Regions from separate parts of the Chitinophaga sp. ARDCPP14 genome, predicted to be linked through region 2. Evidence: riboswitches for the same ligand, from Rfam matches in the RefSeq annotation. Region 2 holds a riboswitch; each other region holds the start of a gene.
The links. Region 2 has a riboswitch for cobalamin ahead of ACLHR0_RS01175 (DUF5074 domain-containing protein). Riboswitches for the same ligand answer to the same signal wherever they lie in the genome.
Positions count from the first base shown of each region.

Region 1: it holds a riboswitch for cobalamin, as region 2 does, so the genes downstream of both, metE (5-methyltetrahydropteroyltriglutamate--homocysteine S-methyltransferase) here and ACLHR0_RS01175 (DUF5074 domain-containing protein) in region 2, are expected to answer to the same signal.
Region 3: it holds a riboswitch for cobalamin, as region 2 does, so the genes downstream of both, ACLHR0_RS00440 (TonB-dependent receptor) here and ACLHR0_RS01175 (DUF5074 domain-containing protein) in region 2, are expected to answer to the same signal.

Region 1 covers NZ_JBKIXB010000001.1:132,203-136,430, forward strand. The annotation lists gene ACLHR0_RS00455 (acyl-CoA thioesterase) at 1-62, opposite strand, end outside; gene metE (5-methyltetrahydropteroyltriglutamate--homocysteine S-methyltransferase) at 83-2,374, opposite strand; cobalamin riboswitch at 2,573-2,776, opposite strand; gene ACLHR0_RS00465 (SDR family oxidoreductase) at 2,896-3,768, shown strand; gene ACLHR0_RS00470 (RNA polymerase sigma factor) at 4,209-4,228, shown strand, end outside.
Region 2 covers NZ_JBKIXB010000001.1:300,391-304,618, forward strand. The annotation lists gene ACLHR0_RS01165 (gamma-glutamyl-gamma-aminobutyrate hydrolase family protein) at 1-372, shown strand, start outside; gene ACLHR0_RS01170 (aldehyde dehydrogenase family protein) at 369-1,733, shown strand; cobalamin riboswitch at 1,877-2,088, shown strand; gene ACLHR0_RS01175 (DUF5074 domain-containing protein) at 2,264-3,394, shown strand; gene ACLHR0_RS01180 (PDDEXK nuclease domain-containing protein) at 3,460-4,228, opposite strand, start outside.
Region 3 covers NZ_JBKIXB010000001.1:125,128-129,355, forward strand. The annotation lists gene ACLHR0_RS00420 (endonuclease/exonuclease/phosphatase family protein) at 1-125, shown strand, start outside; gene ACLHR0_RS00425 (DUF72 domain-containing protein) at 167-934, opposite strand; gene ACLHR0_RS00430 (hypothetical protein) at 1,034-1,447, shown strand; gene ACLHR0_RS00435 (nuclear transport factor 2 family protein) at 1,490-1,960, shown strand; cobalamin riboswitch at 2,216-2,422, shown strand; gene ACLHR0_RS00440 (TonB-dependent receptor) at 2,544-4,228, shown strand, end outside.

The DNA of each region.
Region 1 (4,228 bases), 170 kb from region 2:
CTGGGAAATACGGCTTTAAAGATCCGGGTTTCCGAATGAAGAATTTTTTCTTCTATAGTCATGATTGTACTGTTTTTCTTTTTTACAAAGATGCTTTTTCCCGCATCACTTCCGCTGCGCGGACCATATTCGACAATGCCACTTTTGTTTCCGGCCATTTACGGGTTTTCAACCCACAATCCGGGTTTACCCACAGGTTCCTGGCAGGGAGTGTGATGGCGGCTTTCTCCAGCAGCGAAATCATTTCTTCCGCAGATGGCTGGCGGGGAGAATGGATATCGTATACGCCGGGGCCTATCTCGTTGGGATATTTAAAATCCGCAAATGCATCCAGTAACTCCATCTGCGAACGCGAGGTTTCGATGGTGATTACATCTGCATCCATCGCCGCAATATGCTCAATGATATCATTGAATTCACTGTAGCACATGTGTGTATGGATCTGCGTTTCATCCTTTACGCCGCTGGCGGAAATGCGGAACGCCTGTACCGCCCATTCCAGGTAAGCTGCGCGGTTTTCTTTACGCAAAGGTAAGCCTTCCCGGATAGCAGGTTCGTCTATCTGGATCACCTTAATGCCTGCCTGCTCCAATGCCACTACTTCATCGCGGATAGCCCACGCGATCTGGTTGGCCGTGGTGGAACGGGGCTGGTCGTCCCGTACAAAGGACCATTGCAAAATGGTAACCGGACCGGTGAGCATGCCTTTCATCAGTTTATCGGTATGTGCCTGCGCAAAACTGCTCCAACGCACGGTCATGTTTGCCGGACGGCTTACATCTCCAAAAATAACCGGTGGTTTTACACAACGGCTGCCATAGCTCTGTACCCAGCCATTTTTTGTAAACAGGAATCCCTGCAGTTGCTCACCAAAATATTCTACCATATCATTCCGTTCAAACTCACCATGTACCAGTACATCCAGGCCAATCTCCTCCTGCCAGCGGATCACCTCTATGGTCGCTTTTTCAATGGCGGCTTCATATTGTCCGGTGGTCAGCTCTCCTTTTTTCAGGCGCGCCCTTAACTGACGGATATCATCTGTTTGCGGGAAAGAGCCGATCGTAGTTGTAGGAAACAGTGGCAGTCCAAACTGCTGTTGCTGGATGTTTTGACGCACCGGGAACGTACTGTTCCTGCGTGCATCTGCGGCGGTAAATGCCGCTATCCTCTCTTTCACTTCTTTCCTATGAATCAGCGGCGAGGTGGCCCTGTTATGGATAGCTGCTTTATTGGCTTCCAGCAGCGCCGTATTGCCGTTCACAATATCACGCAGCTCATTCAGTTCCTGCAATTTCTGTTTGGCAAAGGCCATCCAGTTTTTAATTTCGGGAGACAGGGCTGTTTCGTTATCCAGGTCGCACGGCACATGCAGCAATGAGCAGGAAGGAGCAATGGCGATACGGTCTTTTCCTAACACGTTTACTGCCTTTTGTATCTGCTGTAAAGATTTTTCATAATCATTTTTCCAGATATTCCTGCCATCCACTACACCCAGCGAGAGGTGCAAAGAAGTATGGGCAATAGCTGTATCGAGGATATCTTCCAATTGCAACGGGCAACGCACGAGATCGAGGTGCAATGTTTGCACCGGCAATGCCAAAGCCACCGGCAGATTCTTTCCATAGCATTCAAAATAAGAAGCCAGGAGAATATGCAGTTGGGGGAAGGCTGCATGAATTTTCGTGTAGGTATTCGTAAACACCTGCAGGGCTGCTTCATCCAGGTCGAGCGACAGGCAGGGCTCATCGAGCTGCACAACTTCTGCACCGGCTTGTGTGAGCTGCGATAGCACCTCCAGGTATACCGGCAGCAGTTTATCTATCAGCGATAAACGGTTGAAGCCGGCCGTTTTCTCTTTTCCGAGTAACAGGAAAGATACCGGGCCAAGGATCACGGGCTTAGCAGCATAGTTTTCTTTCTTTGCTTCGAGAAACTGCGCTGTTACTTTGCGGGAGAAGAAATGAAATGTTTGGTCTGCCGTAAATTCCGGAACGATATAATGATAATTGGTATCAAACCACTTTGTCATTTCCATGGCGGTGATATCGTCGCCATCGCGCTGGTAGCCGCGCGCCATGGCGAAGAGCAGGTCTGTTTCAGGAAGTTTCTTCTCCTGCAAGGTGCGGTAGCGTTGTGGCACAGCGCCCACCATCAGGGAAGTGTCGAGCACCTGGTCGTAAAAGGAAAAATCATTGCAGGGAATCCAGTCGATCCCTTTCTGTTGCTGCAGCTCCCAGTTGTGTAAACGGATATTACGGGCGGTTGCCTGTAATTCATCAAGAGTAATTTTGCCTGCCCAGTAGCTTTCGCAGGCTTTCTTCAATTCACGCTGGCTACCTATCCTCGGATAGCCTAAGTTGTGGATAATCATTGCTGATTGTTTAAAAGGTGATACATGACGTTCACGCTCTTTTATATAGTACAGCAATGTTTTTGAGAAAATAATACGGAAGGAGAAGGTATGGCAGATACAAGAACAAGCATATAGTATACATGATTCCATCATGCATACGCCTGTTCTGATAATTACCGATACCGAAACCTGACACGCTTCAATCCCCGAAAGCATTGTCAAAGTGAAATAAAGGCAGGTCTCCTGGCTTGTTCCGCTGGTAAACACCTTCCCATTCCTGGCCGGAACAGTGGCATATTATTTACCAGTTGCAGTGCATGTGCGCTGCCGGAAGCTTACAGTTGCGGGACAGCCTGTGATTTGCACACAGTTCCCTTTTAATCCCGCTTTTCAGCGGGAACCATTATTTGCTTCGATTAGTAATACATAAAGAACCGGCGCGAAGATAGTAAATCCCCGCAACTATCAAATCCGTTTCGTTTTCTTACAATTTCGGGCCGGGCGAAAAGCGGAGTTTTACATCATAAAAACAAACAGCTATGAAACAGGCAAATATACTGATCACCGGCGCCACCGGACACATTGGTACTACATTGGCTAAACAGTTATCGGCACAAGGCATTCCCTTCCGCGCCATGGTGCGCACAACAGACAATAACGTAAATGCCCTTGCCGCCTTACCCGGCGCTGAAATAGTAACCGGCGATTTCAACGATGCCAACAGCTTAGTCCTTGCACTTAAAGGAATAGAGCGGGCTTTCCTGCTTACCAACTCTTCTGAAGCAGCGGAAAAACTGCAAAGCAATTTTGTAACGGCCGCCGTTAAAAGCGGATTACCGCATATCGTAAAGCTCTCGCAACTCCATGCGGACGCACAATCGCCCGTACGTTTTTTACGGTATCATGCCGCTGTAGAAGAAAAGATCCGTGCATCCGGTATGGCATATACTTTCCTGCGGCCCAATTTATTTATGCAGGGGTTACTGGGTTTCCGTGAAACAATTGCCAGCCAGAACAAATTCTTTGCTACCGCCGGCGACGCTCCCATCAGCGTAGTGGACACCCGCGACATTGCCGCCATAGCTGCGGCTGCCCTCACCGGCAATGGGCATGAAGGCAACACCTACGATATCACCGGCCCGCAATCACTCACCCATGCCGCACTCGCAGAAACGCTATCCAATGCACTGGGGCGCACTATCCGCTACATCAACGTTACCGCAGCGGAGTTACTGCCCGCCCTTCTCCACGCCGGATTCCCCGCCTGGCAGGCAGAGGGCCTCATCGAAGACTATGCCCACTACGCACGCGGCGAAGCGGCGGCCGTTTCCTCCGCTGTAATGGACATAACCGGCAGGCCGGCGCGCGACTTCGCCGCCTTCGCCGGCGAGTATGCACCGGCGTTCACCTGAGCGGATTTTGTCTTTCTCAGGATTACGCTGATTATACTGATTAATTGGATTTTGTTCTTTGGGATTTTTAAAGGATTTGGGGAGATAGAAGCGGATTTTGTCTTTCTCAGGATTACGCTGATTATACTGATTAATTGGATTTTGTCCTTTGGGATTTTTAAGGATTGGGGGAGATAGAAGCGGAGACTTTTGTTTTTATCTCCTTAATTATTATTAATCTAAAAATCCAAAAAAATCCAAAAGCAAAATCAGTATAATCAGCGTAATCAGCGAGAAAGACAAAATCCGCTTCTATCTCCCCAAATCCTTTAAAAATCCCAAAGAACAAAATCCAATTAATCAGTATAATCAGCGTAATCCTGAGAAAGACAAAATCCGCTGCAAAATTTTACGCGGATTTCCCGCCAATTGCTTACTTTAGTTATCAAATCGAGCAACCAGTGAGCAATGAAGAAGCGGT
Region 2 (4,228 bases):
AAAGTGTATGAAGACATCGGTGAAGCCGCCAACAAAATTCATAAAAAAGATACCAGCGATAAAATACACGGCGTAAATATCCGGAAAGACTCATTGCTGTACAGCATTACCGGCCAGGAAAAAGGACAGGTGAACAGCGCGCATCACCAGGGCATCCACCCGGCCAGGCTGGGAAATAATATTATGGTAAGCGCCACCTCCGACACCAGCGATGAAATGATTGAGGGTATTGAGTTCAAAGATAAAACCGGTAAAGGCTTTATGCTTTGCGTGCAATGGCATCCGGAAAGAATGCCGGAGAAAGAAAGCAACCCGCTTTCCCAACAAATCAAAACACAATTTCTTCAAGCAGTTAGAAACCATACGAAATGAGAATCTTTAATCCTGCCACCGCACAAACCCTCGCCGTTCTCAGAGAAGATTCACTGGCAAGGGTAGTTGAAAAAACCGCGTTGCTGCGGCTGGCATTCGACCGCTGGTCGGCCAAGCCACTGGCAGAACGCATCAAAGTAATTACCCGGTTCAACCAGCAGCTGGAAAAGAGAGTGGAAAAACTGGCGGGCGTGCTTACAGCTGAAACCGGAAAACCATTGCAGCAATCACGCAATGAAATCAACGGCGCCGTAGCCAGGATTAACTGGATGCTGGAGAACGCAGAGAAGTACCTGTCGGACGAATGGGTAACGAATACAGATAGCTTAAAAGAAAAAATCTCCTACGAACCACTGGGCGTTATCTGCAATATCTCCGCCTGGAATTATCCCTACCTGGTAGGTGTAAATGTTTTTATTCCGGCCCTGCTGGCGGGCAATACTGTGTTGTATAAACCTTCCGAATATGCTACCCTAACGGGTATGGAAATAGAGAAACTTTTTTACTATGCCGGTCTTGAGCAAAATGCTTTCAAGGTAGCCATTGGCGGGAAAGCCACCGGCGAAAGCCTCATGGATCTGCGGGTAGACGGCTACTTCTTTACCGGCTCTTATAAAACCGGTAAATACATTTATGAAAAAGTTGCTTCCAGGATGCTGCCCTGTCAACTCGAACTGGGTGGAAAAGATCCGCTGTATGTAACAGACGACATCGAAGATATCGCAGCAGTGGCATCAGCTACAGCCGACGGCGCCTTTTATAACAACGGCCAGAGCTGCTGCGCAGTAGAACGCATTTATGTACATGAAAAAGTATACGATGAATATGTAGCTGAATTTGTAAAAGCAGTGAAATCCTGGAAACTGGGACTACCTACAGACGAGGGCGTGTACTTTGGCGCCATCACGAGAAAGGAACAGTTAAAAGTACTCGAAAACCAGGTACTGGAAGCCCGTGCAAAAGGCGCCACGCTGAAACTCGGCGGTCATATCATTGTACATGATGGCAACTTCTTTGAGCCCACCGTTCTCACGGATGTGGATCACAACATGAAAATTATGCAGGAAGAAAGCTTTGGCCCGGTGATAGGCATCATGAAAGTAACCAGTGATAAAGAAGCTATTCAATTAATGAACGATACGGAGTATGGTCTTACTGCATCGGTATACTCTTCCAATGGTGAAAGGGCGCAGGAAATCCTTTCGCAGGTAAATGCGGGTACCGGCTACTGGAACTGTTGCGACCGGGTTACAGCAGGATTGCCGTGGGCGGGCAGGAAGCACTCCGGCTTTGGCGCAACGTTATCGCACCAGGGATTGAGAGCGTTTACCAAAACGAAGGCGTGGCAGATGAAGGGATAAGTTTTATAGAAATATTGTTTGTAAAGCGTGATGCAATGTTGAATTGCATCACGCTTTTTTTATGAGTTAACAGGTTACAAAGGCAACCCATCCACTGAAATTCCTCCTACCACATCATTTTGGCAATTATACCTAATTACCGTAGGTTTGCTTCCGCATTTGGTTCCGCCCCGTGGCGGATTAAAAGGGAATCCGGTGTAAAACCGGAGCTATCCCCGTAGCTGTAATCCTGCATTTATCGTCAGATAAATTGTTTTTCCGGATGAACTCCATACCACTGTCTGCCTGTCCGGCAGATGGGAAGGTCCCGGAAAAGCAGGTAAGCCAGAAGACCTGCCTCTTGTAATTAATCATTCAACGCTTTCGGGTGAAATGCTACGAATGTGGGCCTGCCAGCCATTTTATGCGCTGTTATTTTTTTTCGTTTAGCCTTAGGCGTAATGCCTGAGGATAGCCGGCATTATGATCATTTCTCCAGGGCTTTACCCTGGGAGAAAACCACGTTGTATTTTCTTAATAAAACAATAAATATGAAAAAACAGTTATTATCCTTTCTGTCTGCAGCATTGATGCTGTTTGTTGCTTCCTGCCAAAAAGATGATGCGTTACAGCCGCTCGAACGCCAACGCACAAACGAAACCGGTACCGGCGGTGTTACGGCTTCGTTAATCGCCGGTAAATACGGCAATGGATTTTTTATCGCCAACGAAGGGTGGTTTGGCCACGGCACCGGTGACCTGCATTTCTACTCCTACAGTGGCGATAGTCTTGTCCCTAACATTTATCATGCAGAGAACCCCGCCGGCGCGCTGGGCGGCCCTTCCAACACGCTGCAGTATGCTACTATCTTCAACGGTAAAATGTATATTGTTGTAAAAGCAGGCGGCCCGCTGGTAGTGACAGATGCCGGCAGCCTCGTGGAAACCGGTCGTATTACTACCCTGCCAGGTAATGATGGTCACGCTTTTATCGGTGTGGATGCCACCCGCGGATTGCTGAGTGCGAAAGATGGCGTATATCCCATCACGTTACCTTCCCTCGCTGTAGGCGCTAAAATAACCGGTGTAGCCGGTTATACCGGTGATATGTTAAAAGCCGGCAGCTATATTTTTGTGTTGTCCCAAACAGATGGCATCGTTGCTTTAAACAGCAGCACCTATGCCGTAGTAAAAAAGTTCGGTGCGGCCAACCTGGCCTTTGCTGCCGGTAAAGATGGCGGCGTATATGCCACCAACGCAGATTCCCTGATCCGTATAGATCCGGCTACCCTGGCGCGTACCGCAGTAAAATTGCCTTTCACAGTACCTTCCCCATGGGGCGCATGGCGTCATGCGGCCATCACTGCCTCTACAACGGAAAATGCCGTTTACATTGTGCGTAACAACGGCTTTGCCGGGGGCACTCAACTGTATCGCTATATCATTGGTAACACGGCATCTCTTGCATCTCCTTTTATTACACTGCCTTCCGGCCAGTATTTCTATGGCGCCGGCGCAGCGTATAACAAGGATAAAAATGAACTGGTGATGACTACGCTGAACGGTTCCTTCACCGGGGATGTGAACAGGGTGCTGATGTATGATGCCACTACGGCCACATTGAAAAAAACGCTCACTTACAACGGATGGTATTTCCCGGCCATGCCTGTATTTCATGAGTAGAGGAGGAAATAAAAAGAGGGTGCCTCAAATTTACTTTTGAGGCACCCTCTTTGATTATTTGCCAATTATTCATCCATTAATTCCCTTTCCATCTCCTCAATAGTAGGTAGTTGAGTCTTCAAATTATCCGGTATAATTTCAGAGAGCTCAAAGGAACTTATACCAATAGGTTTATTCAAATCACGTAAAGCGTATTCCACTTCTATTTTATCCTTCATTCTGCACAATATCATTCCAATTGAGGGACTATCAGTAGGATGTTTTAATTGGCTGTCCACTGCTGATAAATAGAAGTTTAATTTACCGGCATACTCGGGTTGAAATTTTCCAGCCTTCAATTCAATAACCACAAAACAACGAAGGTGCAAGTGATAAAATAATAAATCCAGGAAATAATCCGATTCACTGATTTCTATTTTATACTGACGACCAACAAAAGCAAAGCCCTTTCCAAGTTCCAGCATGAAGTGAGTTATTTTCTGTGTAAGCGCCAGTTCGATTTCCCGCTCCTGGGCATTCTCTTCCAACCCAAGAAAATCAAAATGATAGGGATCTTTGATGCTTTCAGCTGCAAGGTCAGACTGTGGCTTTGGAAGAGTAAATGCAAAGTTATGGTCTGCTTTCCCTTGCCTTAAGTGGTAATTACCCTTAATATTAATTTCAAGCTGATCTCTTGACCAGCCATTTCTTTGTGTGGCTTTCGCGTACTGTATGGCTATTTTAAGGTCTTTTATTTTTGAAATCAGGAGCCGTTGATAAGACCAGGGTAATTGTGCCACAGGTTGTGGCACAAATTCAAATTCCTTCGAAAAGAAGAGATACCATTGCCGGATT
Region 3 (4,228 bases), 180 kb from region 2:
ACAGGGTGATTGACCACATTATGTGGACAAACGCCCCGGGCTTTACGGTAAAAAGCAGCAGTGTAGTAAATGAGCCGTATCCCTCGGATCATTTACCGGTGATAGCGGAGATTGTTATCAAATAGTATATTCAGGCCGCACAAGTCGCAGGATTTGTGCGGCCCTATTATTCGCGGTTAACATGCAGCATCCCGTTTAACGTCACCAGGTTTTTAATGGCATCCCCGATAGTGTTGTTAAAATAAACATACACCTCCTTCCCTTCTTTGATCCACGCGCGGATCTCCTTTGCCCGTTGCGCCAGGTAATCATCTGTATACCCACCCTTATAATCGCCGGCGGGTCCATGAAACCGCAGGTATACGAAATCAGCCCTTGCATTAAGTCGTTCATTCCTTGATTTTGGAATATCATGCAGCACGATGCTGCATTCATATTCATCTGCCAGCTCATACACTTCCCCGATGTACCAGGAGCTGTGCCTGAACTCCAGCGCTACTTTCCAGCCATCCGGGGGATTAATGCCTTGTACTATATCCAGCAGTTGTTCTACCTGGCCATATTGCTCCACCGTTACACCGGGTGGAAACTGTATTAACAGGCATCCTTTCTTCGCTCCGGCCTCATTGATCACTTCCATAAAACGAATCACATCCGCTTCCTGGAATGCCAGCTGCTTCACATGGGTGATGTCGCGCCATAACTTGAAGGTGAAAACAAAATCATCCGGTACTGAGTCCGCCCACTTTTTTACCGTTGCGGCCTGGGGTACTTTGTAGAAGGAGCTGTTGATTTCAATGCTGTTAAACAGGGAGCCATAGTAAGTGAGCCGGCTTTTATCCCGGAAAGCGGGAGGATAGGCCAGCTTGTTAGGCACGGGTAGTACGAGTCCGCTTGTGCCCGATTTATAGATACCTTTGGTTTTTTTTGCCATGCAAGGGGTAAAGCAAAAATCTAACCAGTGGGATGGTAATAGCCAGGAATACTTTTTGTATAGAAACCGTAAATCCGCTCCCCCTAAAAACTATCCGTTATGACATCATTCACCGACTTCTTCACCACTTATGGCCGGGCCTCCTTAGGCAACGATACAAGTATCATCGCCAGTTGTTATGCAGAAAACTTCATGGCCGCCGGGCCATCGGGGAGCATGACTTTTAAAAATGATGAAAAGTTCACCCAATGGCTGGAAGAGATGTTTAAATTTAACCACAAGGTCGGCATGCAGGAAATGAAAGTCATTAAAGTAGAAACGTCGCCGATGGGGAAATACTATACCAGGGCGCTGGTCAGATGGGGCGCTGTTTTCTCAAAAAATCCGGAGGAAGTCATTGAATTTGAGATTACTTACATTTTACACCATCTTAATGATGCACTCAAAATAATCATGTATATCAGTCATGAAAACGAGGAAGATGTTTTAAAAGAGAAAGGCATCATCAGCTAGGCGCCGGTACAAATACAAAATCAGTATATTGTAAGAAAAAAAATGCGCCGTATTATACTCAGCTTCGTACTTATCATCATGGGTACCTCTCTCTACGCCCAGGCACCGGAGGAAGCAGTGAAAGCTGCTATTAACCAGCTGTTTACTGCCATGAATAATTCAGACAGTGTAGCGGTGGCCGCCTGTTTCGCGCCGGGAGCGATATTGCAGTCGGTGATGGAAGACAAAGCAGGCAAGCAAACTATCCACACCACGCCGGTCAATGAATTTTCCTCTTTTATAGGCAGACTCCCGGCCCAGGCGGCTGACGAGCGTATTGTATTTGGCTCCGTCCTGATAGATGGCCGGCTGGCTGCTGTATGGACACCCTACCGCTTCTTCTTCAAAGGACAGTTTTCCCACTGTGGGGTAGACTCCTTCCAACTAGTGAAGCTCCCGGATGGGTGGAAAATCCAATATCTCATCGACACCAGGCGCAAAGACAATTGTGAAGAATCAGCCATGGCCAAATAATACCTGCACCCGCCCTGACCCGGTATTACCTCGCGCATGCTTCACAGATGCGTGAAACCAGCGTATCCGTTGCGTAACCCATGCACTATGCATACAGTCCACATGCACTCCTCATGCACTCATGATGCACTCCCCATGCACTATCAATGCACTATCAATGTACTATCCCTGTCAAAAACCAGGGTTTCGGTCAGCTTTCAGGGTGGATATGCCCACATGGATACCGCTCCCGTTTTGAATCGATCAAATAATAACCTACTTTTGCCCCGCTATGGTTCAGGTATGTCCACTCCGGATATACCTGATTAAAAGGGAACTCGGGTGAAAATCCCGGACAGTCCCGCTGCTGTAAGTCTCATACAATGCTAAGGCATCGCCAATCAGACCACTGTTGAACATTCAATGGGAAGGTCGCCTGAAGCAGAGATAAGTCAGAATACCTGCCATACAACTACTTTTTTAAGCTTTCGTGGAATGAAGCTTGGGAATAAATTCAATCTGCGGGTATCCCCCGTATCTTGTCTCTTTCCTGATTATTTTTCTTATTGCGAAAGCTGTTGATGGAACATTAACAGGCTTGGGAATGATGCGTTTTAAAACACCGGCGAAAACCGCCGGGATGTTGCTGGTATTGCTCTGTGGGGCAGTGAGTGCCTTTGCACAACAGGCCGACAGTGTAAAATCCAAGGACCTCCGGGAGGTGTCCGTTACAGCCCCGCGTACGGCCAGGGAAGTAAGCCCCGGGCAGAAAATGCAGGCGAAAGAACTGGAGCGGCTGGGCAGCCACTCCGTGGCGGATGCTATCCGTTTTTTTGCAGGGTTGCAGGTAAAGGACTATGGCGGTATTGGCGGTCTCAAAACCGTTGATATACGCAGCATGGGCACCAACCAGGTGGGCGTATTTTATGATGGCATTCAACTGGGCAATGCCCAGAACGGACAGGTGGACCTTGGCCGGTTTTCGCTGGATAATATGGAGGAAATCGCCCTGTACAACGGGCAGAAAAGCAACATCTTTCAGCCGGCGAAAGACTTTGGATCAGCCGGGGCCATCTATCTTACTTCTCTCAAACCTAAATTTGCACCGGGAGAAAAAACACATCTCAGGGGTACCATCAAAACCGGCTCCTTTGGCCTGTTCAATCCCTCTTTGCTATGGCAGCAGAAAATCAGCAGCAAAGTATCCGCCTCCTTCAGCACCGAATGGATCAATGCTACCGGCAGGTATAAATTCTCCTACCAGAAACGTGATGAAAACGGGCACCTGGTATATGATACCAGCGCTTACCGGAAAAACGGCGACATCAATGCCGTTCGCGTGGAAGGCGGTTTCAATGGCCTGCTCAATGGCGGCGAGTGGAGCACCAAAGTGTATTATTACCAATCGCAGCGCGGCCTGCCCGGGTTCATTGTAAACGGTGTGTTCGGGCATGTGGACCGTCAATGGGATCAGAACATCTTTGTACAATCCAGCTTCCGCAAAGATATTACCAAACGTTACAGCATCCTGCTGAACGGGAAATATGCCTACGACTATACGCGGTTCCTGGCGCCGGATACCGCCCGGCTTTATATAGATAACCACTACCGCCAATATGAAATGTATTTCTCGATGGCGCATCAGTATGCCCTTACCAACTGGTGGACCATTGCGGCTTCGGGCGACTTTCAATGGAACCGCCTGGATGCGGACCTGACCAACTTCAGCTACCCTACCCGTTATACCACACTGGCTGCCGCCGCCACAAACATCAGCTTCAACCGCTTCAGCGCACAGGCCAGCCTGCTGGGCACCTTCGTGAATGAAACCGTAAAGAAAAATGCTTCGGCGCCCTACCAGCAGAAATTTACACCGGCAGTATTTGTTTCCTGGCAGCCCATGCGCTCACCGGATTTCCGGCTTCGTGGCTTTTACAAACAGATCTTCCGCATGCCTACATTTAATGACCTCTATTATACCGAGATCGGCAACCGCTTCCTGGAACCCGAATTCGCCACACAATATGATGCAGGATTCACCTGGAATAAAACCTTTGCCAGCAGCTGGCTCACTCAGGCAGGTATTGAGGCAGACGCCTATTACAATGAAGTAAAGGATAAGATCGTAGCCGTTCCCGGCGCCAGCATGCTCAGCTGGCAAATGGAGAACCTGGGATTTGTAAAAATAAAAGGCGTGGATGTAAAAGCAAAAGCGCTGTGGCTTATAAAAAAACAGGTGCAGTTCAGCACACGGCTCACGTATACGTACCAACGCGCACAGGATTTCAC